DNA from 4 places in the Paenibacillus sp. FSL R5-0908 genome. Region 2 is predicted to be linked to each of the others. Evidence: riboswitches for the same ligand, from Rfam matches in the RefSeq annotation. Region 2 holds a riboswitch; each other region holds the start of a gene.

Region 1 (7,394 bases), 190 kb from region 2:
GGGCTAGAATGGCTGTGCGTCCCGCAGCACGATTAGATTGGAGTAAGTAACCTCTTAGTTTAAGTCCATCTGCAGATACGATCTCAATATTCTCAAAGCTCTGGCGAGAGACCCAATCCTTCCCCTCCCCCCAAGAAGCTCCGGCAACCGGAGGATCAGCCTTCAGATTAGGATTATTACTTAGAAATACCTTTGGCGCTCGTTTAATAGCAATACCATAGAAGAAAAATCCCACATAGATTAGAATCCCTATGATGATTACAGCGCTAATAATGAACCATATCAATTCGCCTTCGCCATCCCCTCTTCATTTCTTTTGCAACAAGAGTATACCATCTACTTAGAATGCACCAAACTATCGCAATCATGACATACAAATAGAGCCGCCATCGGGACACCCCCCGAAAGCGACTCTATGTTGCTCTACCGTTTATTATTTATTCTTTTTGGAGAACTTGGTTCTCATTAATAATCCGATAAGTGCAAAACCTAAACCTGCTACATAGTAAGGTGCAGGACTTGATTCACCCGTCTTTGGCAATTCCTTCACAGGTGGCTTACCTAATGGGATCGTATCGTCTACTACGATGATTTCATCAGGTGTTGGTGTTGGTGTCACTGCCGGTACCGGACCTAATGGGATCTCATCATCATCAACAAGTACTTCTGTGCTATTCGACGGTGTTGGTGTTGGTGTTGGTGTTGGTACTGGCGCTGGTGTCGGCGAAGCTACAGGCCCAAGCGGCACAGGATCTTCTGCAAGAACTATAGTGCCAATTACGGATGATGGCGTTGGTGTCGGGAACACCGAAGTCTCTGGTGTCGACGTTGGTGTTGCCTCAGGCGTTACCGTTGGTGTTGGTGTTGGTGTTACCTCTGGCGTTACCGTCGGTGTCGGTGTTGCTTCTGGTGTTACCGTCGGTGTTGGCGTTGCTTCAGGCGTTACCGTCGGTGTCGGTGTTGCCTCAGGCGGCGTCACTGTTGGTGTCGGCGTCACTGTCGGCGTTGGCGTTGGTGTCGGCGTCGGCGTTGGTGTCACTGTTGGCGTTGGCGTCGGCGTTGGTGTTACTGTCGGTGTCGGTGTCACTGTCGGCGTTGGTGTCACTGTCGGCGTTGGTGTCGGCGTCGGTGTTGGTGTTGGTGTCACTGTCGGCGTCGGTGTTGGCGTCGGCGTCGGTGTTGGCGTTGGTGTCGGCGTTGGTGTCACTGTCGGCGTTGGTGTTGGCGTTGGTGTCACTGTTGGCGTCGGCGTTGGTGTCGGCGTCGGCGTCACTGTCGGTGTTGGTGTCGGCGTCACTGTCGGCGTCGGTGTTGGCGTCGGCGTCGGTGTCGGCGTTGGTGTCACTGTCGGCGTTGGTGTCGGCGTCGGTGTCGGTGTCGACGTTGGTGTCACTGTCGGCGTCGGTGTTGGTGTCACTGTCGGCGTTGGTGTCACTGTCGGCGTTGGTGTCACTGTCGGCGTCGGCGTTGGTGTTGGCGTCACTGTCGGCGTCGGTGTTGGTGTTGGTGTCGGCGTTGGTGTTGGTGTCACTGTCGGCGTCGGTGTCGGTGTTGGTGTCACTGTCGGCGTCGGTGTTGGTGTCGGTGTTGGTGTCACTGTCGGCGTCGGCGTCGGTGTTGGCGTTGGTGTTGGTGTCACTGTCGGCGTTGGTGTTGGTGTCACTGTCGGCGTTGGTGTCGGCGTTGGTGTCACTGTCGGCGTTGGTGTCGGCGTTGGTGTCACTGTCGGCGTGGGACATGGTGTTGGCGTCGGTGTCACTGTCGGCGTTGGCGTTGGCGTCACTGTCGGCGTCGGCGTCGGTGTTGGCGTTGGTGTTGGTGTCACTGTCGGCGTTGGTGTTGGTGTCACTGTCGGCGTTGGTGTCACTGTCGGCGTCGGTGTCGGTGTTGGTGTCGGCGTTGGTGTCACTGTTGGCGTTGGTGTCGGCGTTGGTGTCGGCGTTGGTCCAGGTTCATCACCATCGTATGGATAGTGGTGAAATTCACCACCACCAGTACCTTTGAGTGAAGCCGCCACTAAAGTACCGTTAATCTGACCATTAATAAAATCAACATGAGCATAGGGGGCAAGTATGCTTCCCATTACACCTATGCCTGCCATATCAAGATACGCAGCTTGGCTAAAGTTAAGCAAAATTTTCTTGCTGTTCAACACGTTATTAGGTAGAAATCCGAAGTTTTTCATTTTTACGTTAGAACCATCAATATTAATAATTGCAGTAGATCCTGAAGGAACATTTATTGTAATTCCGTAGGTATTAGAGACGTTATCTCCTGGAACATTAAAAACATTGACCGCAGGATCTGTACCTGTCAGGGTAAGGCTGCCATATTGGTACACTGTTGTTCCATTCGCCGGCAATGCTGCAAGTTCTGCTGATTTGTCCTTCAAAGACTGACCTACGGCTGAAAAGTCAATCGTACTCCCCTGTCTTTTTGTACCACCCTTGAGGAGCGTTACATTCCCTGAAAAATCTCCCCCGTACACGATATTCCCATAAACAGTACCTCCGTTGAAAGTAAGATTCCCTCCAACAACAAGTGTGTCAGTCAGGGAAACCTCTGCAGCGTTCAACCTATCTCCAACACTATAGTTGGTTAAGTTAACGTTACCTCCAGCAGCAAACCTTCCTTCCGTATCCGAAACTGTTGTTATATCCCCTAGAATAAACACGTTGTAGACCGCTGCAATTCCCAATGTAGAAGAACTACTAGCTCCAGCAACTCCAGCTCCCAATGAGGAAAGCCCACTACCTACCGTCAAAATCCCAGCTAATACAAGCGAGAGTAACGGTTTTATTCTTCTTTTCAAATGGCACACCTCCTAAAACTATGATTTATATTAATCAGAATAATTACCAGAAACTCTAAAGGACCTAACAACAAAAAAGACCGCCAAAAAGAAGTGGAATTCCCTTCTCATGGCAGTCGGACGGTCATTGTGCCTTTAAGACACTTTAGACTCCTGGACTTTGCGTCCCGCCCTTTCAGACGGTTTGCTATTATCATGACTATATATATGTATTACACTGCAAGTCCAGAACTGGTAGCTGAAGCATTCTATCCAATAACAGTCTATGACTTTTAATACTTTTGAATTAATAACAGTTTAGCGCCCGACACCCACAATTGTCAATCAATTCCTTTCGATAATCCCCCCGCATTAGTACCACACAAAAAAAGCGCCTAAAGGCGCTTCGCATAAGGTTTTTCATTAAATTTTAAAGTAACTGTATATAGCCCAATATGGATATCCATAAGGGAACACTCAGAATTAAACCAAAAAACAATCCACGCTGGAGGCTGCCCTCTTTTTCCATCATAATTCTCCTTTATGTGCGTCCGATATATTAATTTTTATTATTACAATTTTTAATATAATTTATTCTTCGTTATTTAGTTGTGAATTTAATCACATTGGATAAGCTGTTTAGAAATACCATTGATTATTTTTGGAATATCGGGGTAGAATACGAATATACGTTCCTATTAGAGGTGATGAGATTCATGCATAGAGCAGAAAGCAGGGACAACATGCTGGTGAAATCTTATTTATTGCTTCCGATGATTTTATCAGCTTTCGAACGGGACTCCGCCATTTTATCTACACACTTACGAACACCCGCCCCTTATCTGGAGGTGCTTGGAACAGCTGCTGCAGTAGCTACAACAGATCTAAGGGATGTTCGTGCAGAAATGAGAAGACGGGGAATCAAGGTGTATGAGCAAAACAGACTTAATACGGGAATTGAAGCCAAGTATATATGTCGTGGCTATCACGAACGAATGCTGCTGTTGAATGACATTGTTGCGGCTCAGGCTGCCATCCATATGCGCAGATACCTAGGGCTGGATATTTCATCTTTTAAGAGTTACGAAGAACAGTACCAGATTAAGTAAAGCTGTATAGAAGCCGCTGCGCTCTCTCCCCCCAATCAATTAGTGAACAAAAAAATAGGCCTTACCATGGGAGTTGGCAAGACCTGAGAGAGATATACCACAAAACACTGGGGGGTGTTTGGTGTCTCTAATATATACCTCGAACCTGAAAAAAAGCTGATAGGCACATAAAAATTACATTAAAAATATTGTTCGCCGTTCAGAAGTGATTAGAGTGCTCCCACAAGCTTAGCCGACCTTTAGCTGGAATCGGATGGCTTAATGGATGAACCCCTTCAAGCTTCCAAGCAAACCGTCCTTCGCTATAGTCGCCAAAATCATATTCGTTCCCATTGATCCATTCCCTTAAATCCACCTCTGGAGTAACCACATAACATCCCGCGAGCTGACCTGTAGCAATAATAGCTCCTGTCGGCAAATTATTCGCTGTATAGCCATGTCTCGCCAATACTGATTTGTACGGTTCCTGTTCACAAATCTTTTTGTCGATCCGCATCCCGGCATGAATGCCTAACTCGCCGCGGTAGGCTGTTCTCCATGAACGAGTTTCAAACTCTTTTTCACCAAGAGCAATTAAGGTCGCCCAAGGCTGCCGTATTGTTATACACCGCATGATAATTATCCTCTCCTACGAATGACCCTGAAACGATCACCTTAGGCTTGCATATTCAGAGTATGGTCACAGTAATTCATAAGTATAATTTATGGTCTCAAAAAATTCATGCTAGTAATCAAAATATGGGTAATTCCAAAAATAGCACATGGAACGAGGAGGAGATAGTTTTTCATCCAAAGTCCAACGAAAAAGAAATACAAAGGCGGCATGCTTGCAATTCCTAGTATCAGTAACCACGGAGCAACCACCCCATTATAATAGAGCATCCAAGAAATATAATAGGCTGCCAAAAACAAAACTGCTAGTCCAATGTAAAGGTTGCTGTTACTTCCTTCGCCTTTGTTTATCAGAACAACCATAAGAATAACCGTCAACACTCCAAACAATCCTTCTATAATATTCAATGTTTTATGGGTGGAACTGTTTCCAGTAAGCACATTATTTGCAGGAGGCACTAACATCCAGATTATATTAGGAAGTAGCTGTAAAGTGTATAATAAAAGGCCTTTCAACGAAAACTGAAATCCATATTTTATCATAATATTCCCCTCCCAAAACTTAATGTATGCTATAAGAACATTCATTTTTATTATATACAAACAAAAGTTCTAAATATCAATATTATAGACATTCACCTGTAACTCCCCCCAATTTAAACAAATAAAATAATTAAAATTGATAAAGGAGAATATAGTTTGTATACTAATCAAATAGTTAGTGTACAAACTATGTAAAGAGGGGAATTAATTTATGGACAACCCAGGACAGTTATTAATAAGAGTAAGTCTTGAAATGAAAAAAAGCTTAACAAAAAAACTTTTACTTTATAATGTAACAGCTCCTCAATGGGCCGTATTAAAAGATATATCTATTCATTTAGAAGGAACAACTCCAGCTATGATTGCAGAGCGAACTTACTCGGATCGCCCTACAATAACGGGTATACTCGAGCGACTTAAAGCAAAAGGGCTTCTGGACATTAGAGATAATCCAAATGATAAACGATCAAATCTTGTATTCATTACAGATTCGGGAATGATAATTAAGAATCAAATAGAAGTTCTTAGTGACGAAATCATGGATAACGCACTTAAAAATATTTCTGAACAAGAAATGTCCACGTTTATGAACGTGCTTAAAACGATCTATTTAAATATTAGTTAGGGAAGTGAAACTTATGATTCTAATCACAGGGGCAACCGGTAATGTAGGACGTGAAGTGGTTAACGAACTAAGGAAAAGTGAAACACCTTTTAAAATTGCCTCCCATCGAAAGGACAGTGAGTATGTTTATTTAGATTTTGAAAATGCTGATTCTTTTCGTCCAGCGTTAACAGGAGTGAAAAAATTATTTTTACTGCGCCCTCCTCATATAGCTGACTCAAAAAAATATTTCCAACCTCTCATAGATATCGCAAAGGAAGTCGGAGTTGAACACATTGTGTTTCTATCCCTATTGGGCGTAGAGAAAAACCCAATTGTTCCACACCATAAAATAGAAAAAATCATTAAAAAATCAGGAATTCCATATACTTTTTTACGCCCAAGTTTCTTCATGCAAAACTTAATTGCTCAACATGGGGAAGAGCTACGTAAAGAAAAGGAGATCTATGTACCCGCAGGAAAAGGCAAGACTAGCTTTATCGATGTTCGTGATATCGGTACTGTAACAGCTAGAGTCCTAACTGAGAATGGTCATGAAAATAAAGGTTACTCGTTAACGGGGACTGAAGCGCTAGATTACTATGAAGTAGCTGAAATTTTATCTGAAGAGCTAGGAGAAACAATCAAATATGTTAATCCATCCGTTCTTCAGTTTAGAGATAAAATGTTAACAAAAGGAATCCAAAAAGAATTTGTTACTGTTATGATTGGAATTTACTTCACAGCAAAAATTGGATTAGCCAAAAAAACCACGCCTGATTTAGAAATATTACTTGGTAAAAGACCCATTACATTCAAAGAATTTGCACATGACTATAAGTACGAATTAGTTTAATCATGGAGGTTTTTGGGCTAAACCATCAGGAAAGTTGCACCTTCTAAATATAAAAAAGGCGATGAGATTAAAGTGTTTTTTGAAGTAAGTGATGATTCATTCCCTGCACAAGTTACCGCCAAAAAAATCACCAAAATCAAGAATTGAGCAAAAGAATAGAATCTACTATAAAGAAGCGGCGTCTCCAAAAGGGGCGGCGCTTCTTTGTATAGATTTAAGGAGAAATCCATATTTATAAATTTACTCTGTGCAAAAAAGTGACCCCACCAACTTCCGGCAGGGTCTAGATCTATTTTATAAGGGGGTTATGTATTTACTATAATCCTCATAGCTTAAATAAGTATGAAGCCCGTCTAAAGATTTGCTGAAATATTATTTTTTTATCGAAACCGATCAAATATAGTAACGTATCAATCTTAATTTTCAAATTACTACATATACAAAATGGAGGTGTGTATAAAGATGAAAATATTCAGTCTATTGCTTGTAGCATTGTCTTCCATTGGTGTAGTTGCCACATTCGGATTTTCAACATTCAGCTTAATCACAGGAATTATAGGGGGGCTTATTTCAGCATTTGCAATTTCAGGCTACTTGCAGTCTGTCAGACGTGATTACCCCAATGAGAGCTATGAGAACAAACATGTTAAGTATCAGTCGAACTATAATACTTGGTAAGCAAAAGTCCCACCTTAAACTGATGGTAGAAGAAACAAACGAGGGATAACGGCTAGCTGTAGAAGTGCTTTCACCGAAAATTCATTCCTTAGTTCATAGATTACATGAGCTTTGTCTTGTTTGGTGATTTCCCCTTGTTTTGAACCTCTAGTTCAATCTGTGCAGGATATGATGTATAACCCTTTTTAAAAGCTTCTTTCC
Region 2 (7,394 bases):
AGTTAAACTTCCGATTTGAATGTTCTCATTGCAGAGAACGATTCTCCATAGAAAGGAGGTGATCCAGCCGCACCTTCCGATACGGCTACCTTGTTACGACTTCACCCCAATCATCTACCCCACCTTCGGCGGCTGGCTCCCTTGCGGGTTACCCCACCGACTTCGGGTGTTGTAAACTCTCGTGGTGTGACGGGCGGTGTGTACAAGACCCGGGAACGTATTCACCGCGGCATGCTGATCCGCGATTACTAGCAATTCCGACTTCATGCAGGCGAGTTGCAGCCTGCAATCCGAACTGAGACCGGCTTTGATGGGATTGGCTCCACCTCGCGGCTTCGCTTCCCGTTGTACCGGCCATTGTAGTACGTGTGTAGCCCAGGTCATAAGGGGCATGATGATTTGACGTCATCCCCACCTTCCTCCGGTTTGTCACCGGCAGTCACTCTAGAGTGCCCAGCCTTACCTGCTGGCAACTAAAGTTAAGGGTTGCGCTCGTTGCGGGACTTAACCCAACATCTCACGACACGAGCTGACGACAACCATGCACCACCTGTCTCCTCTGTCCCGAAGGCCGCTGCTATCTCTAGCAGATTCAGAGGGATGTCAAGACCTGGTAAGGTTCTTCGCGTTGCTTCGAATTAAACCACATACTCCACTGCTTGTGCGGGTCCCCGTCAATTCCTTTGAGTTTCAGTCTTGCGACCGTACTCCCCAGGCGGAGTGCTTACTGTGTTAACTTCGGCACCAAGGGTATCGAAACCCCTAACACCTAGCACTCATCGTTTACGGCGTGGACTACCAGGGTATCTAATCCTGTTTGCTCCCCACGCTTTCGCGCCTCAGCGTCAGTTACAGCCCAGAAAGTCGCCTTCGCCACTGGTGTTCCTCCACATATCTACGCATTTCACCGCTACACGTGGAATTCCACTTTCCTCTTCTGTACTCAAGCCACCCAGTTTCCAGTGCGACCTCAGGTTGAGCCCAAGGTTTAAACACCAGACTTAAATAGCCGCCTGCGCGCGCTTTACGCCCAATAATTCCGGACAACGCTTGCCCCCTACGTATTACCGCGGCTGCTGGCACGTAGTTAGCCGGGGCTTTCTTCTCAGGTACCGTCACTCCGGTAGCAGTTACTCTACCGGACGTTCTTCCCTGGCAACAGAGCTTTACGATCCGAAAACCTTCATCACTCACGCGGCGTTGCTCCGTCAGGCTTTCGCCCATTGCGGAAGATTCCCTACTGCTGCCTCCCGTAGGAGTCTGGGCCGTGTCTCAGTCCCAGTGTGGCCGTTCACCCTCTCAGGTCGGCTACGCATCGTCGCCTTGGTGGGCCGTTACCCCACCAACTAGCTAATGCGCCGCAGGCCCATCCCTCAGTGACAGATTGCTCCGTCTTTCATTCTTCTCTCAGGAGAAAAAAGAAATTATCCGGTATTAGCTACCGTTTCCGGTAGTTATCCCAGTCTGAAGGGCAGGTTGCCTACGTGTTACTCACCCGTCCGCCGCTAAGTTACTTTGAAAGCAAGCTTTCAAAGTAACTCCGCTCGACTTGCATGTATTAGGCACGCCGCCAGCGTTCGTCCTGAGCCAGGATCAAACTCTCCAATTAGTATTGAAAAGAGCGATATGCTCATTTTGAAACATCTGACGAGAAAATTAATTCTCTAATTTTGGATTTCACTTGCGTGATTTCCTACTCACTCGTTGTTCAGTTTTCAAAGATCAAGTTCTCGTTGGCGCCGTTTAATGTCTCAGCAGCAACTCTTATAATATATCATGTTGTTTTCAGAAATGCAAGCTTTATTTTTCGAAGCTTTTTATCAGCCTCGTCTGTATCGCCTGTACGCTGTCTAACAACGCTTACCTATAATACCCCAACTATTAATAGAAAAGCAACCCCTAATATAAAAATAAACAACTAGCTTAATGATTAAGCTAGTTGTTTATTTAATATCGTTATGATTCTAGCGATTAATTTAATAGTATTTTGCCGCAGTATATTTGCTCGAGGCTTTAATTAAATCAGTTTTCTTATCGCTCTTTGCAAGTCCTGCATCCACTGTAGTATCAATGGTAACCCACTTCCCATTAAGCAACACTTCATTCCATGCATGATATTGCGTAACGTAGCTTGTATTCCCCATTACCAACTTAGCAGGAACATCTACACTCCGCAGCATTGCGGCAAAAAGAGAAGCGTAATCATAGCAAATCCCTTTTTTAGTAGTCAATGTCTTATCGATGCTTGGAATATAATCAGTAGTTACACTATTAGCAAGAGAGTAATCATATTGTACATTCGCAACTACATAGTTATAGATCGCTTTAACTTTCTCTTCGTCTGTTGTTTTGCCTTGTACTAATTGTTTAGCTTTGACAATCGCTTTATCAGAAGAACTCCATTTCACATTCTGTACGGAGCCCAAATATACGGAATTCGAGTCACTCATGGTTACGTCTACTACTTCGGAATATAACGCTTTGTATTTATTGCCGGTTGTGTTCTCCAGAACAGAAACCTTATAAGTCCCATTTCCTTGTTGCAAAGGGAAGTCCTCAGCTTGTCCAGAAGCATACAAGTTATAAGTATAGCTGCTGTTATCTTTGGTGATCATGAGTTTGATTCTTTTATCTTTCGGAATATCATAGTTAATACCAATAACACCTTGAGCCACTTTGGATGTAATCAACCAGCTGGCATCTGCACTTGCAGCTTGAGCTGTACTTACCGGAACTGAAGTCATTAAGACGAACAACGCCACCAGCATAAAATAAACCTTTTTCACGGATAAAACTCCTTTCGGTAGCTGGCTGCCATCCTTTCGGGAAGGCCCTTTAGCTTTGCGTCCCTACCTTTCGATAGGTTTGCCGTTATCGTATAAGCTCTATCTGTTCTAGCTTTACTAGATATAATTGATAGAATCCATTTGAAACAAACAAAAAAAGCCTCTTCATTCGGTAGCTGGCTGCCATCCTTTCGGGAAAAGGCCCTTTAGCTTTGCGTCCCTACCTTTCGGAAGGTTTGCCGTTATCGTGTTTAGCTTTTATAGTATAATACTATCATATTTATAGATGTGAACAAGACCTAATTTACTAGATTACCCATTATTTTATAGATATCTCCCGGTATTTGTGTTTTCTTGTCATTCACTATTCTCATTTTGTTAATTTGGCATGAACAATCAGCCGATGCGTTGGATTCACTAGCGGATCACATGTAATTAAAGTAAGAATCTTATCCTTGTCATTCCCGTCAAGAACAGAGACATCACTCGGATCTACAACAGAAATATCATACACCTCATAGTTAAACACCAGATCACTAGTCTTTACCGTGATGACATCCCCCACAACAACCTCATTCAATCTGTTAAACAAACGACCCGTAGTTCTAGCCCGATGCGCCGCGATTGCAGCATTTCCGATCTCTCCAAGGGGTGCCGTTTCTTTCATATGGGCTGCAGCATGTTTCATATTAGCTTTTGTAGCCCCTTCTAATACAGGCAGCTTCAATTCAATCTTATCGATTTCAATTAGTGCGATTACCTTGCCACCGACTTCAATCTCCGGTTCAGGCTTTTCTGTCTCTTGGGGTTGGGGCTGTGCCTGGGCATCCAGAACCGATTCCTCTGCTAACAGCTGAGTAACTTCAGCATACCTGCTCTTCAAATCTGGTTGGGGTGCACTATCGGCAGTGCTTAGTTCAGCCGTTTCTAATAACTTCTCCTGCTGCCTGTCGTTGTACCATTCGTTAGCTGTCGGATATAACATGATAAGTATCCCAGCCAGTATGAGTAGATAGGAGAATTTACGCAATGTTATTCACCTCCGTATATTGTTTTTATGGATATATACAAATCAAGCAGAAACAGTTACTTGCCTTTAAGCATAGCAACTCCTTCTGCCTGAAATTAATGTTTAAAATACCCATTTACGACTTCCAAAGAAATTGATGATCACCGTGATAAAGGTAACCAGCACCTTAGAGATCAAGACTTGAATACCTAGTTTGTCTGTCAACAGATGCATTAACAGCAGTGATATTCCGAGAACTACCAGATTCAGCACGATAAACTTGACCAGCTGCACGCGGTCGAAGCCTTCTTTATTCCCCCGGTTGCGATCACGAAAGGTAACTTTTTTATTCAAAATAAAGCTATTCGCCGTACCTGCACTATAGGAGATCACCTGCGCCAATGCGTATACCATCCCTAGTGAATTCAACAATGTAAAAATCACAAAATCAATCAGCGTATTGAGTAAACCTACGGCATTAAATTTGAGGAACTGTATGAATGCAGCGCGCAAGTTCTTATCTGACATCATTGTGATCCTTCCGGCGGTCCAGTTGTTCTTCGTTCTGGTAGCCTTTAGTCTCACTAACAATATATAGCGGTCTATCTTTAGACTCGTCATAAATCCGTCCGATATACTCCCCAATCACACCCAACAGCATCAGAACGATACCGTTAAAGAGCAGATTGACGCCTACAATGGAAGCCCAGCCCGGAACCGTCCAGGAGGTGAAAAATATCCTTTGAAACAAGACGAAAAATAAATAGAGAAAGCTAGAGAATGAAAGGAAGAATCCAATATACGTAGCAATCTTAAGCGGCTTATGTGAAAAAGAGGTGATGCCATCTAACGCAAAACGAATCATTTTCTTCAGCGGATATTTGGTTTCTCCGGCAAAACGTTCTTCCCGTTCATATTCCACCATAGTCTGCTTGAAGCCAACCCAGCTCACCAAACCTCGGACATAACGGTTCTTTTCTTTAAGTCCCCGCAGGACATCACATACCTTACGGTCAATAAGACGGAAATCGCCTGTATCCGTAGGAATATCCACACTTGTCATACTGCTGAGCAGGCGGTAAAAAAGCTTCGCGGTGACCTTTTTGAACATCGTTTCTCCGTGGCGCTTCAGGCGTTTCGCATATACAACGTCGTAGCCCTCTTTCCACTTCTCGATCATTTGCAAAATGACCTCCGGAGGATCCTGAAGATCAGCGTCAATAACAACAACCGCTTGACCTTCGGCATAGTCCATGCCAGCTGTAATCGCTACCTGATGTCCGAAATTACGCGAGAAGTCAATCAGCTTGACATGCTCGTCTCGTTCACAAATCTCCCGAATCATCTGGGCGGAACGATCACGACTGCCGTCATTGACGAAGACCAGCTCATAAGTATCGCCGCACTCGTCCATTACTTTTTTCAAACGTTCATAAGTATGGCTAATTACTTGCTCCTCATTGAACATGGGTACAATCACACTATATCTGGCTTTCACCTTTATTCCTCCTACAAGCTTTTTGGAGCGTTACATCCATCTATACTTCATAATAACGCTGCATACATAAACTTATTTTATAGATTTTATAAATCCTAGAAAACCCAAGTAGGGAACCAACGCAGCATATCTTTCACGTAATCTCCACTGACCTGCATCCCTGACAGTACCGGGTAGAAAGCGATAAAGAGCAGCAAAGCAACGGCTACATAGACATACTGTACGTAACGGGCCTCAGGGAATTTACTATCCAACAACTTCATTATATATACAATACCAAGAATCATAAATGGTACCATAGCAAAATAATGGTAAATAAACGTTTCTCTTGGGACAAGCATCCACGGAACATATTGCGAGAAGAAGGCGATCCAGATCATGTAGAGGTTCTTATCTTTACGTTTCAGCGTAATCCACAGCGTTGCCAGCATCGCAAAAATACCCGTCCACCAGATAAGAGGATTCCCCATAGTCACTATACTGCTGACCTGACCTTCCGGCAAACCTTCACCGCCGCTAAAGAACCAGACCGGTCTCTTCATAAACGGCCATTGCCACCATGAGGAAGCAAAAGGATGTGTAGCTACAAGTTGGCTGTGGTAGTTGTACATGTTCTTTTGGGAATCAATCAAACCTTTTATAGTGAAGCCCTCTGCTGATGCAGATAACCCCGGTACAAAAGATAAGCTATAAATAATTACTGGAATAATTACAAAGAACCCGATACAACTAGCCAACGTAATAATAGTCTTTTTCCAAAAAGAATCTACTGCTTCACGACAGGTGCCCAGCAATTCCTTGTCTTTAATCTTCCCCTCGGCCAGCAGGCGTCCGGAGGCTTGGTATTCTCTGTAGCGTTCAAAAAGGGAGATAGCCAGCATAATGGCCAGCCCTGCTCCTCCATAGAGCACAATCCATTTCGAAGCTACGCCGATTCCGAAGAATAAGCCAGACCAGAATAACGGAATTAATGTTTTTCTTAAAGGCTGCTTGTAGAAATTCATTGTGTAATACCGCTGCATAAAATAGAACATCAACATAATGAAGAATACTCCGTATACGTCAATCGTGGAGATTCTTGTCTGTGTGAAATGCATGAAATCCAGTGCAAACAATCCTGCCGCGAGGGCGGCGTATTTGCTTTTCTTAAACAAACGAAGCGCCATTACATATATGAGAGGTAACATGGCAACTCCGAACAAGGTTCCGATAATACGCCAGCCGAATGGATTGACTCCGAACAGCTCCATACCTATGGCAATCAAAAGCTTGCCAAGCGGTGGATGCGTATTCTCGTAAGGCACTATCCCGTGTGTATATTCATAAGCTGTTCGCGCATGATAGATCTCGTCAAAATAAGTGCTATTCATAAAGTTAGAATATTCCGGAATGAGCGACTGCTCGTCAAAAAGATTAGCCGCTGCTCCTCTTTTAGGAACTGCGTTAGCATCCGGTGTCACACCGGCAATAGGAAGAGGTTTTCTTTCTCCCCCCTGCTCATAAAAGGCCATTTCGTTCAAAGTGAACCCTGGAGATGTAACTGTAAACTTCACATATCTCGCAGTAACGTTCAGGGGTTGGCTTTTCCAGATGAAGACATTCCCGACATCCTCACTGACATCCATCGGACTGCTCCAGACCTCAGGATTGTCGCTGAATTCCAGCTTGAACTTCCCCGTGCCCACGCCCCCAAAGATATTGACCCGTTCCAATGGTTTACTCTGCCCCAAATCTACATAGAAGCTTTCACCACTGGCAGCAGGCTCCCATAAGGTCTCTGGAGATTTAGTAGAGCCAAGATTATATAAAGCAAGCGCTGCGTAAACGGCCGTAATAGCTATTATGCATATCCAATCTATACGCTTAAACTTCATCGTTAAATCGCCCTCCCTTCTGATGCGGTTTAATTTGCCCGACAACTCTCAAATCTTCTTCATATTGTTCTTCCGGTGTAATTGGTGCTGGAAGAGGTTTTATTCCCTTGCGGACATACACATCGTATCCGATATTCAGCATATAAAGCAGTAATGCTAGATTAGCTATAGCAGTCACTAATACGATTCCGTCTGCACCCGGGCTAACATCTGCATTCAGGTGGGAC
Region 3 (7,394 bases), 1.8 Mb from region 2:
TACCGGAACGGGTCGGAAAGAAAACGATACGTGTCCGGCTGTTCCTCCATCGGCTCCAGCAGCTCCGTACAGCCTTGCTCCAAAAAATCCTGATAATTGTTATTATTCATCAGTACGACATCCATGATTTCCGACTGCAAATATTCCTTCAAAGATGTCGAGTAGTTTCCTGAAGACAACTCGAGCGGCTGAACGTCGATATGCGGATAGCGTTTGCCGAACTCATTCAGTAGCTCTTGCATCTCTACAAGCTTGGGGATGGTGTTCACATATCCGAACTTGATCGTCGTTCTGCCTTCCTCTACAGGGGGAATTACCCGATTGCCAACACGCGGAATTTTCTCAATTAAGCCTTCATCCACCAGCACCTTAAGCCCGTTGCGCACAGAAGCGTTACTAAGTCCGAAGCGCACCTCTAAGTCACTTTCTGAAGGAAGATAACTGCCGATCGCTATACTTCCCGAATGAATTTCATGTCGCAAGGTTTGAATCATTTCCTCTAGCCTGATACGGAAAAATTTTCTGCTATTCCTTTTCTGCATTGGGTTTCCTCGCCATCTTCCGATTAATCGAGCCCATAGGGACAAGTTTATATAGTATTCATCATACTGAAATCCTTTGGGAACGACAAGTATCGGAGTGTGGCCCCATATAGCTTATGTTCTGCACCCACGGTGTCATACAGATCGGTCAATACACCATAATCCTCTTAATACCCCATATAACTCTCCAAACCGGCTGGATCTATAATGAGCATTTGCTTGTTTCCGATTAGCTCAATAAGACCTGAATCTTCAAACCTTGAGAATTTTCTGCTAATAGTTTCGCGGGTGACCCCAACATAACTGGCTAGCTCTTCACGAGACAACGGAAGGTCAATATGAATATGAGCGCCACGCTGCTTACCATATTTGTCGCTGAGTTCCATGATCATATAAGCAATTCGTATTTCGGGATCTTTGGTCGCCAGGCTTTGAGCCAGATTTTCCGTATGGGCTAGTCTTTTGGTCACACTCTTCAGTAGCCTGAGCGAAATATCCGGATTATCCCTCATCAGCTGCTCCATATCCGTTCGGGTCAGCATGCAAATGTTAGTGTCTTTCAGAGCATAAGCACTGAAGTTACTCAGCTCATCGCTGTTAAAAATGCTCAGTTCCCCGAAAAAGTCTCCATTCGTCAAGATGTGCAAAATTTGTTCCTTGCCCTCAGGAGTTGTTTTGGATAATTTAACATGCCCTCGCTGAATAATGTACAGCGTATCTGACGGCGCCCCTTCCAGAATTAAAGGTTGACCTTTAGTAAACTTACGATGCTTGATCATAGCGCTGATCCGGGAGAGATCGTCATCGCTTAACGCAGCAAAAATAGGCACCTTGCGGGTACAAGGTTCAGCAGCGTATTGGCAAGAATACTCCTTCATAAATGTCCCCCCTGTTGTTCATTTTTTTGTACAACTCCTACTTTCCTTTAGGATACAGAAGTTTTTTTGTCTTCAACCGGCGCAAAATGACTGGTATCTTCACCGCATACCGGACAGACCCAATCTTCAGGCAAGTCTTCAAATGCAGTGCCTGCAACAACATCCTCATCGGGATCGCCTAATGCCGGATCATAGATATAACCACAGGGTAGACAAATGTATTTTTTCATCTTTATCATCTCCTAAAAAGTTAATAGTTTAGTTCAACCTGGTTTGTACTTCAGCCATAATCTCCTCGATGCTACTCCCGTTAACATCGATCCCCTCAAGGGAGATGCCATACTCAACAGCGGTTTTATACCCCAGAGAAGCAGCTGCACCTTGCCAGGATATCGCACCGATCATTGTGTTATCTTTCACATAGATACGCGTATACGCCCCATTGTCATCTCCGCTTACCGCCGTATCGCAACACTGTTCATCCACGTTGCCTATCGAAAATAAAGAGATACCAAAGGCGGTAAACAAGGTAACCGGAACAGCTCTACGATACGCCGTCAGATTGGCGACCATATTACTGCCGGCAATCCTGCCCTGCTCAATCGCTCCGCCCCACAGTCCTTCCACATGCCCGTTAATTTCAGCCACATCTCCGGCTGCATACACATGCGGATCATTTGTTTGCATTTGTTCATTTACGATAATGCCCTGCCGGACTTGAATATTCGAGCCACTTACCAGTTTCGTATTCGGTACAATACCAATAGAGTAGACTACATGGTCACAGGAAAAATGAGATTGGTCGTGCAGCGTAATTCCGGTAACATACTCAGTTCCTGTTATAGACGCTACATCAGCTCGAAGAATAACCTTCACACCTGCTTGTTCAAGGTTCTCTTTAAGGAGCTGTGAGGATTTCTCATCAAGCTGTCTGCCCATCAACCGGTGAAAAGCTTCGATCACCGTTACCTGATATCCAGCTTCATGCAGCGCCCAAGCGGTTTCGATTCCCTGCACTCCCCCACCGATTACGGCTACATGGCTGCCATCCTGCAGGTTTTCTTTCAATCTGTCCGCGTCGTTCATATCCCGGAGGGTATGAACATTGTTCAGGGCGAAGCCCTCAAGGGAGAGTGCACGATTCTTCGCTCCCATACACAATAAAAGCTTATGATAAGAAACACTCTGCCCATCTTCTGTCACAACTATTTGCCGGTCCGGGTGGACAGAACGGATTCGGGTCGAGGTTTTTACGGAGATACGGTTATCGCGGTACCATTTTTCCTTTTTAATCAGCACCTTCTCACTGTGCAGGTCGGTAAACAGCCCTTTGGTCAGCTTAATCCGGTTATAGGGCAGTTGACTTTCCTCCCCTAGGATCGAAATTTCCGATTCTGCGTCTTGATCACGGATGGCTTTGGCGGCATGGACGGCGGCTACTCCTCCGCCAACAATAACGTAATGTTTTGTCATCCTATGTTCCTCCTCCCTAAAATGAACTCAGCAGCAAATCCGAAACAAATTCAGCCGCATTTTTAATTTTTTGAACTTTCTCAGGCTCTTTCGGGGAAAATCTGATTCGTACAGGGAACTCTACATGTGTCATCCCCGTGGTTTTAATAACCTCAGATGTGCTTTGCACCGTCATGTTTGTTCCATTCAGATAATCCTGAATGACTTCAATGGCTTCACCACTCCAGCCGTAGGAGCCAAAGGCTGCAGCAAGTTTACCTTCCAGATTCATATTGTGCAATTCTTTCAGAATGTTCTCCAGGTTCCCAATCATGTCCGCGTATTTAGTGGAGCTGCCAATAAAGACCGCGTCCGCTGACGTTATGCTGTTCAGAATATCAGTGGCACTACTTTTATCTGCATCCCAGACCTCTGTCTCTATATTATTTTCCTGCAAGCAATCCTGTATGATTTTGGCCATCTTCTTGGTACTGTTTTTGATGGTGGTATATACGATGGTTGCCTTTTTTCCTTGCGTCGTTTCACGGCTCAACCGAATCAAGCATGGAAACAGGATCGTATTGGCCTTTAGAGTAAAAGGCCTCCCATTCCGTTTTCTCCAGTCCAAGCCAATACTGTGCATCAGGATCGATCGGCTCCCCGTCATCGTCGTAACCTGAAGAATCGTCTTCAGATTCATCGATAAGCTCACTTCCATCTACAAGATAGTAAAACTCCTTATCGTTAGCATACAAGCTGTAAGATGTTTCTAAAAGACTGCTAGCGACAGTGCCTGCTGCGGCAAAATTCGGCAGACGGCTGATATCCAGCTTCAGAGTGTTGGTGTTGCTGACACGCACCCCGCCGCTTTGAATATCCTGTTTTTTGGTCACATCCAGATGGAAATTCTTTATTGCTTTGGAGGCTGCTGTTACTTTGCTGATCATTTGATCCGCAGTTACTGCTGATGTTGTAGCTGCAGACACGACTCCAGGATTAGACATCCATCCGATCGTTCCGGACAGCAATAAAGCACCTACTGCCAAACTAGTACCTATTGTTTTGAAAAAACTGTTCATGTACTTCCCCTTTCGGCCCCTTGTGATAATGTAACGCCGTATAGGTCGAAATAATAAAAGAGCTCAAAATAGACTACATATTCTTAGAGCAATCCTTTATGCTTCATAAGACATCCCTATGGCGGCCTGGCGATCATTTCCTTCTGTCGAAAGGCTTTAGACCCATGGCTTTGTGTCATCATCTTTCGATGATTTTACCTTTAACGCGGACATTCAATTAGTTTTAATTAGATTACGGACGCATGTCCCACCGCTAATTTTATCATGGTTATAATTACCTGTAAACGACTTATCTTCCATTCGAATTCGCTATGATACTCAGAAGAAATACTACAATCAAAATGAAAAATGAACGATTACATACGCTTATAAGTCTTATTAATGAGAACAGCAAAGACAGGGGGTGCAGCAAAATGAGTGACCGGGAAATTTTCGAGCTCTATAAAGAACAAGTATATTATTTTTGTTACTACTTAATGAAAAATCAGGCAGATGCGGAGGATATTTCCCAAGAGGTATTTGTAAAAGTTATCTTAGCGGATAAGTCGAAGGTAAGAAACTTGAAATCTTGGATTTTACGAATAGCTTCAAATGAGTGCAACAGTGTGATCAAAAGGCGTAAGACGGGGTGGATGAAAGAAGTACGTAATTATTTACTATCCAGGTCTGAGGAATCAAACCCTGTAGAAAAACGTTTGGATCGACAAGAAACTAAAAAAGAATTACAAGGGTTATACAGTCAGCTTCCCGACAAAATCAGAATGGTAGTAGTCCTTCGTTTTATCAACGAATTGACTGTACCCGAGATCTCTAAAGTTATGAGCATACCCGAAGGAACTGTAAAATCCAGACTGAACAAGGGACTTAAAATACTAAATAGAATGGGTGGAACCCAACTAAAGGAGCTGAATAGTAATGAGTCTCTATCTTGAAAAAGATAAACATATTCCCCGACCGGATTATGATTTGATGTGGACTGCCATAGAACAAGAAGCATATAAACGTCAAAGAAATCTGTATGCCTCCCAGAATACTCCTAGGTCTAATAAAAAGGTTGTTCCTATCAGTATTGTCTTCTCTTGCCTCTTACTTGTAGCCATTCCTGTATTCGCTAGTATGACGATTAATTGGGATAAAATTGGTGGTCGAAGTGTGAGCAATGCATTAAATAACGGCATCGGTCAACAGTATAATCTTCAAACTTCCAGTTCAGGAGTAACAATGAATTTGAACGGTGTTGTAACTGATGGAGAAAAAATGAAAATGCTGTTATCACTTGATACTAACTCTGATCTATCCCAATATACTGGATTTGCTACAGAGGAAAACCTCATGACTAGTGAATCCGGTGCCAAGGCAAAGGTATACGGTTATTTAGAATACGATCCTGAAAGCCAGAAACTCATTGGAGTATATGAGACACCTGATACATTAAAGGATGATAAAAAGGACTACAGGTTTGAAGCTCGGAATCTCATTTTTTACCGTGATCGGAATATTCCCTTACAATCTAATCATAAAGCAGGGGAAACTATCGATACTGGAGTTAAGCAATATCCAAGCATTCAAATCGAATCCGTTCGACATGTTTCCAATCAAACCATTATCCGTTACAAAGTCGCTGCATCACCATCTGACTTAGGACGGGGTAACCCCCATTTGGTAGTTAGTACTGGTGGTCAAGAGAATGAAGCAATTCCAACCATCATGCCTAACGAAGGATCGGATTTATTTATTGAACAGGTTTTCAATATAACTGAATCAGATTGGAAGGAAGCTAGTCTTCATTTTAGTTACATTGAAGAAGCGAAACGATTTTCAGGTACGTGGAAGTTCGATTTTAAAGCAGATGGACAAAAAGCAAGTGAGGCGATTTACACTAAGAAACTGTATAACAATCCTGAATTTCAAGAAAAGACCGGTATAACCTTAGATCAGCTAGTCGTTACCCCTTTGGATATCCAAATTCTAATAGATGAAAATGATTCTCTTAAAAAAGGAATTGTCCACTATAATACCGCTCAGTTGGTTATAGGTGATCAAACAATCACTGGGGGTTGGAATTTGAAGGGAGATCATTCCGAAAGCTACCAGCATTTATTTCAATTCGAATCTCCGGAATGGTATAACGACTGGTCCGATGTTCCAATGAAACTTATATTAAAGGATGCTGTCATTGAGAAACGTGATACTACTAAGAATTGGATCACTATAAACAAACCTAAAGAAGAAAAGCAGTTCACTTCACTTGATGTCGATGGGTTAAAAATTGAATTCACTTACTATACTGAGGGGGAAAATTTGATTGTCGAATCAACATCCAAATCTTCTGGCTTCAAAAGCGTTAACCAAACTACGTTATGGATTAATGGCAAAGAAGTTGTGCCAGAAATTACACCTAAGGGCATGATATCTACAGGAACTAATATTGATAACTACAAAGATATCCCTTTCGACGAAAAAATCGAACTGAACCCTGGTATCTATAAATATAGCGATCCTAGCCGGAACGAGGAAATTAAACTTTAATACAGGAAGTTAATCTAAGGGCGGATTATTTTTAATAGAATCAATTCTGTTTATGTATCTCTTTTATTTCCTTCACAACAAAAAAAGCATAGAACGGACTCAAGTCCGCTTTATGCTTTCCATAATTAAGATAAACAATATTTAACCAGCGCATCTCGCACACCATGCTCGTTGTTAGACCCCGTTACAGCATTCGCTGCCGCTTTGACCTCAACCGGAGAATTATCCATCGCAACACCCATACCCGCGTATGTAAGCATAGAAATATCATTAAAATAATTACCGATCGAAAGAACTTCCTCTTGCGGAATTCCCAGCTTCACAGCCAGATTCTTCAAGGCGTTGCCCTTGGAGGCTTCCGGATGCATCAAATCAACGAAAAATTCACCACTGCGCAAAATATTGTACTCATGGGTCCAAGTACGCCATTCACGTTCAGCTTCGTCAAGGATTTCTGATTGTGTAAATACAGTAAACTTAACAACCGGTTCACGGAAATCTTCCCATGCAGGCAGTGTAGCCGGTACGATACGGAAGTGTTCATACATATAATTGGCTTCTTTGGTCAGGTTTTCTACATTATCTACATACATATCAAAAGCCGTATTCACATCATAATGAATATCATGCTTTCTACAATAATCAATATAAGGGTCAAGACCACGAGCATCCATACCGTATTGGTGCAGCACTTCCCGATCTTTCACACGAACCGTAGCAGCTCCGTTATGACCCAACACATAACCAGATAATCCCATTTCCTCCATGAAAGGAATCGAGTTCTGCGGACTGCGGCCGGTACATAACACGATTTGCCCGCCAAGACGCGTAACCTCAGCAATGGCTTCTTTATTCTCAGCGCTCAAGTGGTGATCATCATTCAACAGTGTACCATCTACATCTAGTGCAATCAG
Region 4 (7,394 bases), 410 kb from region 2:
GTTTTACTGTCGTGCAGCACCAGATGGCGATGTGCGAAGGTTCCGCGTTGGGCATCTTGACCGCTCAGTCGGATGGGCGTTCCATTTTTCAGAATGGTAGCGAAGGCTAACGTTTCAGCCAGTGCCCAGTCGACCTTTTCACCTTCATTCAGTGCATCTTTACGACGTTGTAAAATGCGCTCCAGCTTCGGATAAACCTGGAATCCAGCAGGAACCGTCAACAGTTCACGGTTGATCTCCTGCAGGCTGGAGATGGATACCGCTGTAGTGTTTGCCGCTGCGCGGTCCGTTTGTAGAGGAATGAAGGCTTTGGGTTCTTTTTTCTTATGATTGCCTTCCTTCATATTATCGTACGCACGCTGCAATACACTTTCTGCTTCAGCATTCATCTTTTGTACGTCTTCGGCGGTAAGAACCTTTTCGTTTTTCAGTCTCTCTGCATAAACCTTGTAGACGGTCGGATGATTGCGAACCTTACCGTAGACAACAGGTTGTGTGGTTTCAGGATCATCCATTTCGTTGTGACCATGACGGCGGTAGCCGATGAGATCAATTACGAAATCTTTTTTGAATTGATGGCGGTATGCGCTAGCTAAACGTACGGCTGCTACGCAGGCCTCTGGGTCATCAGCGTTGACATGGACTATCGGGATTTCATACCCTTTGGCGATGTCACTCGCATAATGCGTAGAACGGGAATCTTCACTTTCAGTCGTAAAACCAATTCGGTTATTAACAATGATATGGATCGTCCCACCATTTTGATAACCTTGAAGTTTGCCGATATTAAGCGTTTCTGCAACAATTCCTTCACCTGGAAAAGCAGCATCGCCATGCATCAGCACCGCCATAGCTTTACTGGTATCAATCTTCGGCAGTCCTGCAGTGCTCCGATCTTCTTGTGCGGCACGAGTGAAACCTTCCACGACAGGATTGACGAATTCCAAGTGACTTGGGTTATTCGCTAGTGTTATTCTTGTGCGTACGGTTTCTCCTTCACGGACAGCACGGTCTGCACCGAGATGGTATTTCACATCACCTGTCCAGCCATAGTTAATGCCTGTAGAGCCTTCGGAAGGGAAAAGCTCCTTGTTCGGAGAATGATGAAACTCTGAAAATATGATATCATAAGGTTTGCCCAAAATATGTGCAAGAACGTTGAGGCGGCCGCGATGCGCCATGCCCATCAAAATATGCTCCGCACCGTCATGTGCAGCAGCACGTACGATTTCATCTAACATCGGTACAAGAGCATCATTGCCTTCAAGACTGAAACGCTTCTGACCTACAAAAGTCTTGTGGAGGAAGGTTTCAAATTGCTCTACCTGAATCAGGCGGTTCAGGAGCTCTTTGCGTTCTGTATTATTTAGGGGTGCTGGTGAGCTGGTGGATTCTGCCTGTCTATTTAGCCATTGCAGTTCTTTTTCTTCATGCACATGCCCGAACTCATAGGCGATGGTCTTGGTGTATGCCTGACGCATACGTTGCACGGCATCCCATCCGGTATGCACATCATTCGGCGCATTTTCCCATATAAGCGTTGCAGGCAGTGCGATCAGGTCTTCGCGGGTCAGCCCATAGGTTTCAAGCTCAAGATATTTTGCCATGGGATTCTGATCGCGTACCAGCGGATCAATTTCAGCGGCCATATGGCCATATATACGAATATTGGCGATTAGCTTGGAAGCTCTTACTGCTTTTCTAAGCCATTCGGTGTCTCCCGAGATGCGCGGCTGAGGAGCCGGTTCGCTATCTGGAGTTAGGGGAGGAGGTCCCGAATTTGTAAAAAGCTCGCGATAATTATTTTCTACGGTGGAGGGATCTTTCACAAACTGTTCATATCTTTCTTGAATGTAGCCTAAATTGGGTCCGTAATACTTACTCCAAATGGATTCGTTATAGGGCTCTTTGGCTGCCATGAATACATCCTCCTTAACGGATGAACTCCATACGTGACATTTTGTGTCAACGCTTACTGGAGCTGTGATGATTGCGGTTTCATTTCTCATCTTATTGTGCTACTTTCAGCCACTGTAATCAATTCATTCTTTCGTCCAATACGTTCGCAAAATGGTATGGGTTAGCTTGTTCTAATGAAAAGAAGGGTGTTTCTTCTCATTACCCATTCTAAAGGCCTATTAAAATGATTCTATTATCCTTATTTTTAACTATTAGGTCAGTAAATATTTATTTTGCTAGTACAATTTATTTTATGTAACGGACGAGTATCGTGATAATCGGACAAGATCTTTGAAAAAAAATCTTTTATTTTTCGTTTTTAAAATAAAAAGTAACCAGGAATCGACACACTTTTCCGCTTTCTTTTTGTATAATGTTATTGCAGATAGTAATTTTATAGTTTTTTAAGTAGATCCTTTCGTGAAAAGGGTCCAGTAAAAGGTAAACTTGCCGAAAGGCAGGGGCACAAAGTCGCGGGTCTAAGGTAGAGATACTATGACAGCCGGATTGCCTGGGGACGTAAAATCTTAGGGGGAGATTTTTTGGAAAAGTCCAACCAGGGTAGCAACAGAGAACAGCAGTTTATTGATCTGGATCAAGAGTGGGTACATTTATTATTAGCAGCTAAGAAGGCTGGCATTAAGGCAGATGAAATCCGCCAGTTCTTTCATGAGAAAACTGTGCAGATCGTGCAGTAATACATTAGAGGGGTTACATATCGAAAAAGGGCACAGCGGTTCTTCGCTGTGTCCTTTTTCGATATGATTTAGTAGAAGAGAGGATCGTACCAGATTGGTAGGAAGTATTAATCCTTTTGATCGAGCTTCCATTTCTGATAGTCCAGAAATTCTTTGAATTCGCGTTTGCTAATGCCTGAGTCCATAGCTTCCTGCACCAATCGGAACCATTCCGAATCTAAATGTGATTCCTCTGCATCATTGGGTTCTCCATAGAGTAGGGCATGAATGGATACCTGAAGCGCATCAGCGATCTTTTCGATAAACTGGATGGATGGATTGGATTGGATGTTTCTCTCCACGTTGCTAAGATACGACTTAGCCACATCTGCTCTGTCCGCAAGCTCAGATAGGGAGAAACCCTTGTCTAGGCGGAGCTGCTGGATACGTTGGCCCATATTCTGTGGCACTATGCTGACGCCCCTCCGTAATTTTTGTTATTAGTATAGCAAATATCAATAAATCGGACAAAGTTTATTGTAAAGAGAAGAGCAGCAATCTGCTTATCCGTGGCCGGATTCAGGATCTGCTGCTCTTCGAGTATTTTATTAAATTACTTTATTGATCTTAGTAGTCTTTTTTCGCGCCTTGTTTAGCTACGAAATCCCAAGTCAGTGTCAAGCTATCGCCTTGGAAAATATTTTGATCTTGGTTATTTTCAACAAATTCGAATTGGACGGAGAAGCTGTCATTAGTACCGGCTTTAATACCGGATGCTTCGGTAAAGAGTTGATCCCAACCTGTATTTTTTACGAGATCCGGATGCTGACTTTTTAAAGCAGCAAGTGTAGTCTCATAAACTACATTTTCAGGAGAGACGATAGGTACTCCTTTGTCATTATTTCTAAGGAATTTAACTTTAATGAACTCGGCTAAATCAAGGTAGTTATCTCCTTTAGCATCCGTGATTTGAGTCGATGTATTCAGAATGATAGATCCGATATCGAGCGAACCATCGTTTTTCAATTTGAAGGATTTAGTTACAGTATCACCTGGTTTCAGGTTAGGAATATTAACGATGACAGAAGGGTCAGAGTTCAGATCGAGTGTACCCGCTGCGAATGTAGCTGTGCTTTGCGCAGTGTCGCTAAAGTATGCGAAGGTTCCTCCGCCGATTAATGATAAACCCAGTGCTGCAGATGCTACGCCAAGACCCAATGTTTTCTTGATACCCATAATAAAATTCCTCCTCAAATTTGTGTTGAATTTTTATAAAATTTATATATTGTATCTTCCGGTTCGTAAGCGGAAGTGGACAATCAACTTAGGGCTGTGTTTCTGTTGGGGACGGTGAGGCTGGCAGTAGGGCAGCGTTTTTCTTTTCTAATGCAGCTACAGCCTTCCAAGAGGTATACAGAGCATAGAGCAGAAGCATCAAGCCAGGCACGATCATGAGGACTACACTTCCAGCTTTGGAAACCGCGAAATTCATAGCGTAACCGACATAGGGTACAGTAACCCCGGTATACTGAGCTACAACATTCGCAGAACTGGTAGGGTTCATGTCGGGTGCGTCGTTGTTATCGCCTTTAGTGCGATAAACAGCTTCACCCGTAGCGTTATTGACGGTCGCTTCTACAATCCGGTGAGTAATGAGCAGATTATCTTCATTCCTAAAGGTGATGACATCGCCTGGTTTGAAACGATTCATATCCCCTCCGGGTTTTAATGCGACAATTGAGCCAGTCTGAATTCCAGGTTCCATCGATCCTGAGAGTACGGTTTTGATCTCATATCCGAAGAAAGCAGGTTCACCGCCGGAGGCCTTGGATAACACTACGGCTGCCACCAGCAGAATAAAGATCATAAGCATTAAGCTCGATAGGGTATTATTGATAAATTTTTTAATCCGCATCTTATTCTCCACCTTTCTCAGGTTGAGGGTCCGAAGGAGCTTGGGTTGCTACCGGCGGGGAAGTCGTACTGTCTTCCGCCTTTGCCGTCTCTTGTGGAACCTCTTGCTGAGGGACATCTTTTGGAATTGTGAGCTCTTCGCCAATTTCCGGGTTAACCGGGTCAGTGGGTGGGGCTTCCGGTTGTTCTTTATTTGGGGCTTCCGGAGCAGCTTCACCTGACGTTGGAGGGGTTGCCTCAGCTTTCGCTTTATCCTCGGCTTCTTGTTGCTTTTTCTCCTCAGCCAAACGTTCTTCTTCTTTCTTCGCTTCTTCTTCTTTCTTTGCTTGCTCCTCTAGCCGAGCTTTTTCAAGCTCTTCTAGTTTTTGCTCGCGAGTCTGACTGATCATTTGGAGTTTATCTTGAAGGGTAGTGATACCTGAGGTTGCCGATTCTTTAAGGTTAGTCAATTCGGTATTTAGAGCTTCATAAGTGGAGGTGAGGTCGCTAGAGATCACGCCGTCTGGTTGAGTGAAGGTAATCAGGAATGGCAGTGGCTGTGGAAACTCTCCTTCGCGTAATTCAAGTTGTCCATAAACATCACTGGTAACTACCGAAGCGAATGGAAGACCGACATCGTGTATGGAGGTTAGGTAACTAATAACTCCATTTAAGGAAGCATTCAAGGATTCCGAGATCACACCGCTTTGATTCAGGCTGCTTTGTAAATCTCTGAAAAATTGCTCATCCTTGATTTCTAGACAATTGGAATCTAGAGAAGTCATATATCCTCCTATCTGGAAGAGTAAGGCTGCTGCTGCACTTAGCTCATTGTGGATTTGATTCCAAATTTGGCTGTTAAACGCCAGTTGCTCGTTAACGCTATCTATTTGGGATTGAAGCGCCGCTATTTGCGAAGAAATCTCTTGTGCAGCGACATCAAGCTCTTCCAGCGACATCCCTTCTATTCCTGAAACGTCCGAGTGGTTAGCTGATGAGGGAAAGGGTTGTAGTGATTCTTTTAAAGTGAGCGCTCGATTAACATGCTCTTTGAACTCTGTAAGCAGTGCCTTGATCGAATTCGGAAATACTTCGCAAAAGCTAATCGTGCTAGTGGTTTGCGTAGCAGCTCCAAAGCCTCCATAGGTACCACCAACTTGCTGCGAGGTGTATAGAAATAAGACGGAGACAGCCATTCCTGATTGCAGTATACGTAATCCAATTTTCCTGTTTCTTCTAGGTCTTCTCCTAGCTGATCTGGGTCTCAGAGGAATACCTCCCCTCAATGTCTGTTTCTTTGGTTCGTTATTATCGTTCTTTATTAAGAACAACTTCTGTAATGAATCATACATGGAATAAATCAAAAAGAAAACTGCCAATAACACGCATTTGTACTCTATAAAGAACAATAATGTTTATTTATCTCTAAATAACTCCTTATATCGCTCGATTACTAAATATATTCGCAATAAAGAACGATTTGTATTAGGGGATTGGCAAAAAAATACCCGGCTCGCAGTAAAACGCGAGCCGGGTATAAGCGGAGTAATGAAGTTGAGAATATAAATGTATATGTTACGGAAGTTTTGAACCACGTGAACTAACATACAAGTCGTACCATTCCTTACGGCTAAGCTCCAGCTTGTCCGCATCGGCACAGGCAGTAATACGCTTCGGATTCACAGTTCCAATAACAGGCTGAATGGCAGCTGGATGTGTCATTAGCCAAGCTAGTACAATGGCTTCGGGTGTCGTTCCCTTTTCATCTGCAAGTTGTTGAACCATAGCTGCTGTTTGGACGATATTCTCCGGTTGATCCTCTAATGAACGCCCGCTAAATAGACCTTGGGCGAGTGGCCCCCAGGCTTGAAGCTGAATGTTCTCCATTCGACAATGTTCAAGGGTTCCCTCAGGAAAGATAATATCCTTCCAGGGTTCACGATTTACACTGATTCCAGCATCCACCCAGCTGATCTTAGCCAAGCTCATATGCAGCTGGTTTACGATAAAAGGTTCATCGCAATAAGTCTGCAGCAGCTTGATCTGAGCGGCGCTCATATTGGAAACCCCGAAATGACGAACCTTACCAGCGGCTTTCAGTTGATGTAATGCGGAGGCTACTTCCTCGGGATCCATTAAGGGATCGGGTCTATGCAGTAAAAGAATATCAATGTATTCGGTCCCAAGTCGTGACAATATTCCATCTACACTGTTCAGAATATGTTGGCCAGAGAAATCAAACGTATTAGTGCTGTCTCCAGGCTCCATTAGCTTAATCCCACATTTAGATTGAATTATGATTTCTTCACGTAGTCCTGGACGATCCTTAAAAATCTGACCAAATACCTTCTCCGCCTTCCCACGAGTGTAGATATCTGCATGATCAAACATGTTGATGCCTATGGAAAGGGCGGCATCAACCGCTTCATGCCCTTGTTTAACCTTCTCCGCAGTAATCGGCTCATGGTCCCAGTCACCGCCTAGCCCCATGCAGCCTAAAGCAATGCGGCTTGCGGGAATCCCGCGCTTGTTTAAAGGTAACGCTTTCAACAATGTGATTCCTCCTTGGAAATTATGATTGCGTACTTGTAGATATTGTACACTCTCAGAAGCCCGTATGGTATTTTTTGTCGCTGGAAGAGCGGTGTTTGGTCTCCTCTTTATTCTTTTCCTCTTGCTTTTCCAGCGTCAAATCTTCCATCGGAATCGGGTCTACATTCTGCTCACTTTCATGAAGGTCAAATAGACTTTCTTTCTCTGTTGGATATTGTTCCGGGTGATCCCGTTTGCCACCATTCAGCTGATGTTTTTCTTGGGTCATTTTTACCGCCTCGCCTTCCTTTGAGATTTAATGGATATTGTGCT

What was found. Region 2 has a riboswitch for cyclic di-GMP ahead of MKZ09_RS03850 (transglutaminase-like domain-containing protein). Riboswitches for the same ligand answer to the same signal wherever they lie in the genome.
Region 1: linked by a shared signal. The riboswitch ahead of MKZ09_RS03025 (choice-of-anchor A family protein) and the one ahead of MKZ09_RS03850 (transglutaminase-like domain-containing protein) in region 2 are both predicted to bind cyclic di-GMP.
Region 3: linked by a shared signal. The riboswitch ahead of MKZ09_RS11395 (hypothetical protein) and the one ahead of MKZ09_RS03850 (transglutaminase-like domain-containing protein) in region 2 are both predicted to bind cyclic di-GMP.
Region 4: linked by a shared signal. The riboswitch ahead of MKZ09_RS01900 (anti-repressor SinI family protein) and the one ahead of MKZ09_RS03850 (transglutaminase-like domain-containing protein) in region 2 are both predicted to bind cyclic di-GMP.

Annotation. Positions count from the first base shown of each region.
Region 1 covers NZ_JBBOUV010000001.1:646,134-653,527, reverse strand. Annotated here, with positions in the region: gene MKZ09_RS03030 (alpha/beta hydrolase) at 1-286, opposite strand, end outside; gene MKZ09_RS03025 (choice-of-anchor A family protein) at 434-2,812, opposite strand; cyclic di-GMP riboswitch class I at 2,921-3,011, opposite strand; gene MKZ09_RS03020 (hypothetical protein) at 3,508-3,900, shown strand; gene MKZ09_RS03015 (ASCH domain-containing protein) at 4,100-4,513, opposite strand; gene MKZ09_RS03010 (hypothetical protein) at 4,603-5,055, opposite strand; gene MKZ09_RS03005 (MarR family winged helix-turn-helix transcriptional regulator) at 5,267-5,680, shown strand; gene MKZ09_RS03000 (SDR family oxidoreductase) at 5,694-6,515, shown strand; gene MKZ09_RS02995 (hypothetical protein) at 6,978-7,193, shown strand.
Region 2 covers NZ_JBBOUV010000001.1:839,432-846,825, reverse strand. Annotated here, with positions in the region: rRNA gene MKZ09_RS03855 (16S ribosomal RNA) at 52-1,609, opposite strand; gene MKZ09_RS03850 (transglutaminase-like domain-containing protein) at 1,977-2,786, opposite strand; cyclic di-GMP riboswitch class I at 2,800-2,880, opposite strand; cyclic di-GMP riboswitch class I at 2,955-3,037, opposite strand; gene MKZ09_RS03845 (class D sortase) at 3,157-3,816, opposite strand; gene MKZ09_RS03840 (GtrA family protein) at 3,919-4,326, opposite strand; gene MKZ09_RS03835 (glycosyltransferase family 2 protein) at 4,313-5,293, opposite strand; gene MKZ09_RS03830 (phospholipid carrier-dependent glycosyltransferase) at 5,389-7,167, opposite strand; gene MKZ09_RS03825 (glycosyltransferase 87 family protein) at 7,157-7,394, opposite strand, start outside.
Region 3 covers NZ_JBBOUV010000001.1:2,610,850-2,618,243, reverse strand. Annotated here, with positions in the region: gene MKZ09_RS11420 (extracellular solute-binding protein) at 1-542, opposite strand, end outside; gene MKZ09_RS11415 (Crp/Fnr family transcriptional regulator) at 710-1,420, opposite strand; gene rd (rubredoxin) at 1,468-1,650, opposite strand; gene MKZ09_RS11405 (NAD(P)/FAD-dependent oxidoreductase) at 1,679-2,893, opposite strand; partial or broken gene MKZ09_RS11400 (flavodoxin domain-containing protein) at 2,910-3,425, opposite strand; gene MKZ09_RS11395 (hypothetical protein) at 3,415-3,819, opposite strand; cyclic di-GMP riboswitch class I at 4,069-4,160, opposite strand; gene MKZ09_RS11390 (RNA polymerase sigma factor) at 4,365-4,883, shown strand; gene MKZ09_RS11385 (DUF4179 domain-containing protein) at 4,867-6,480, shown strand; gene MKZ09_RS11380 (Cof-type HAD-IIB family hydrolase) at 6,606-7,394, opposite strand, start outside.
Region 4 covers NZ_JBBOUV010000001.1:426,315-433,708, forward strand. Annotated here, with positions in the region: gene MKZ09_RS01895 (2-oxoglutarate dehydrogenase E1 component) at 1-1,919, opposite strand, end outside; cyclic di-GMP riboswitch class I at 2,390-2,474, shown strand; gene MKZ09_RS01900 (anti-repressor SinI family protein) at 2,502-2,657, shown strand; gene MKZ09_RS01905 (helix-turn-helix domain-containing protein) at 2,765-3,094, opposite strand; gene MKZ09_RS01910 (TasA family protein) at 3,264-3,872, opposite strand; gene sipW (signal peptidase I SipW) at 3,961-4,551, opposite strand; gene MKZ09_RS01920 (hypothetical protein) at 4,553-5,725, opposite strand; gene MKZ09_RS01925 (aldo/keto reductase) at 6,105-7,082, opposite strand; gene MKZ09_RS01930 (hypothetical protein) at 7,135-7,350, opposite strand.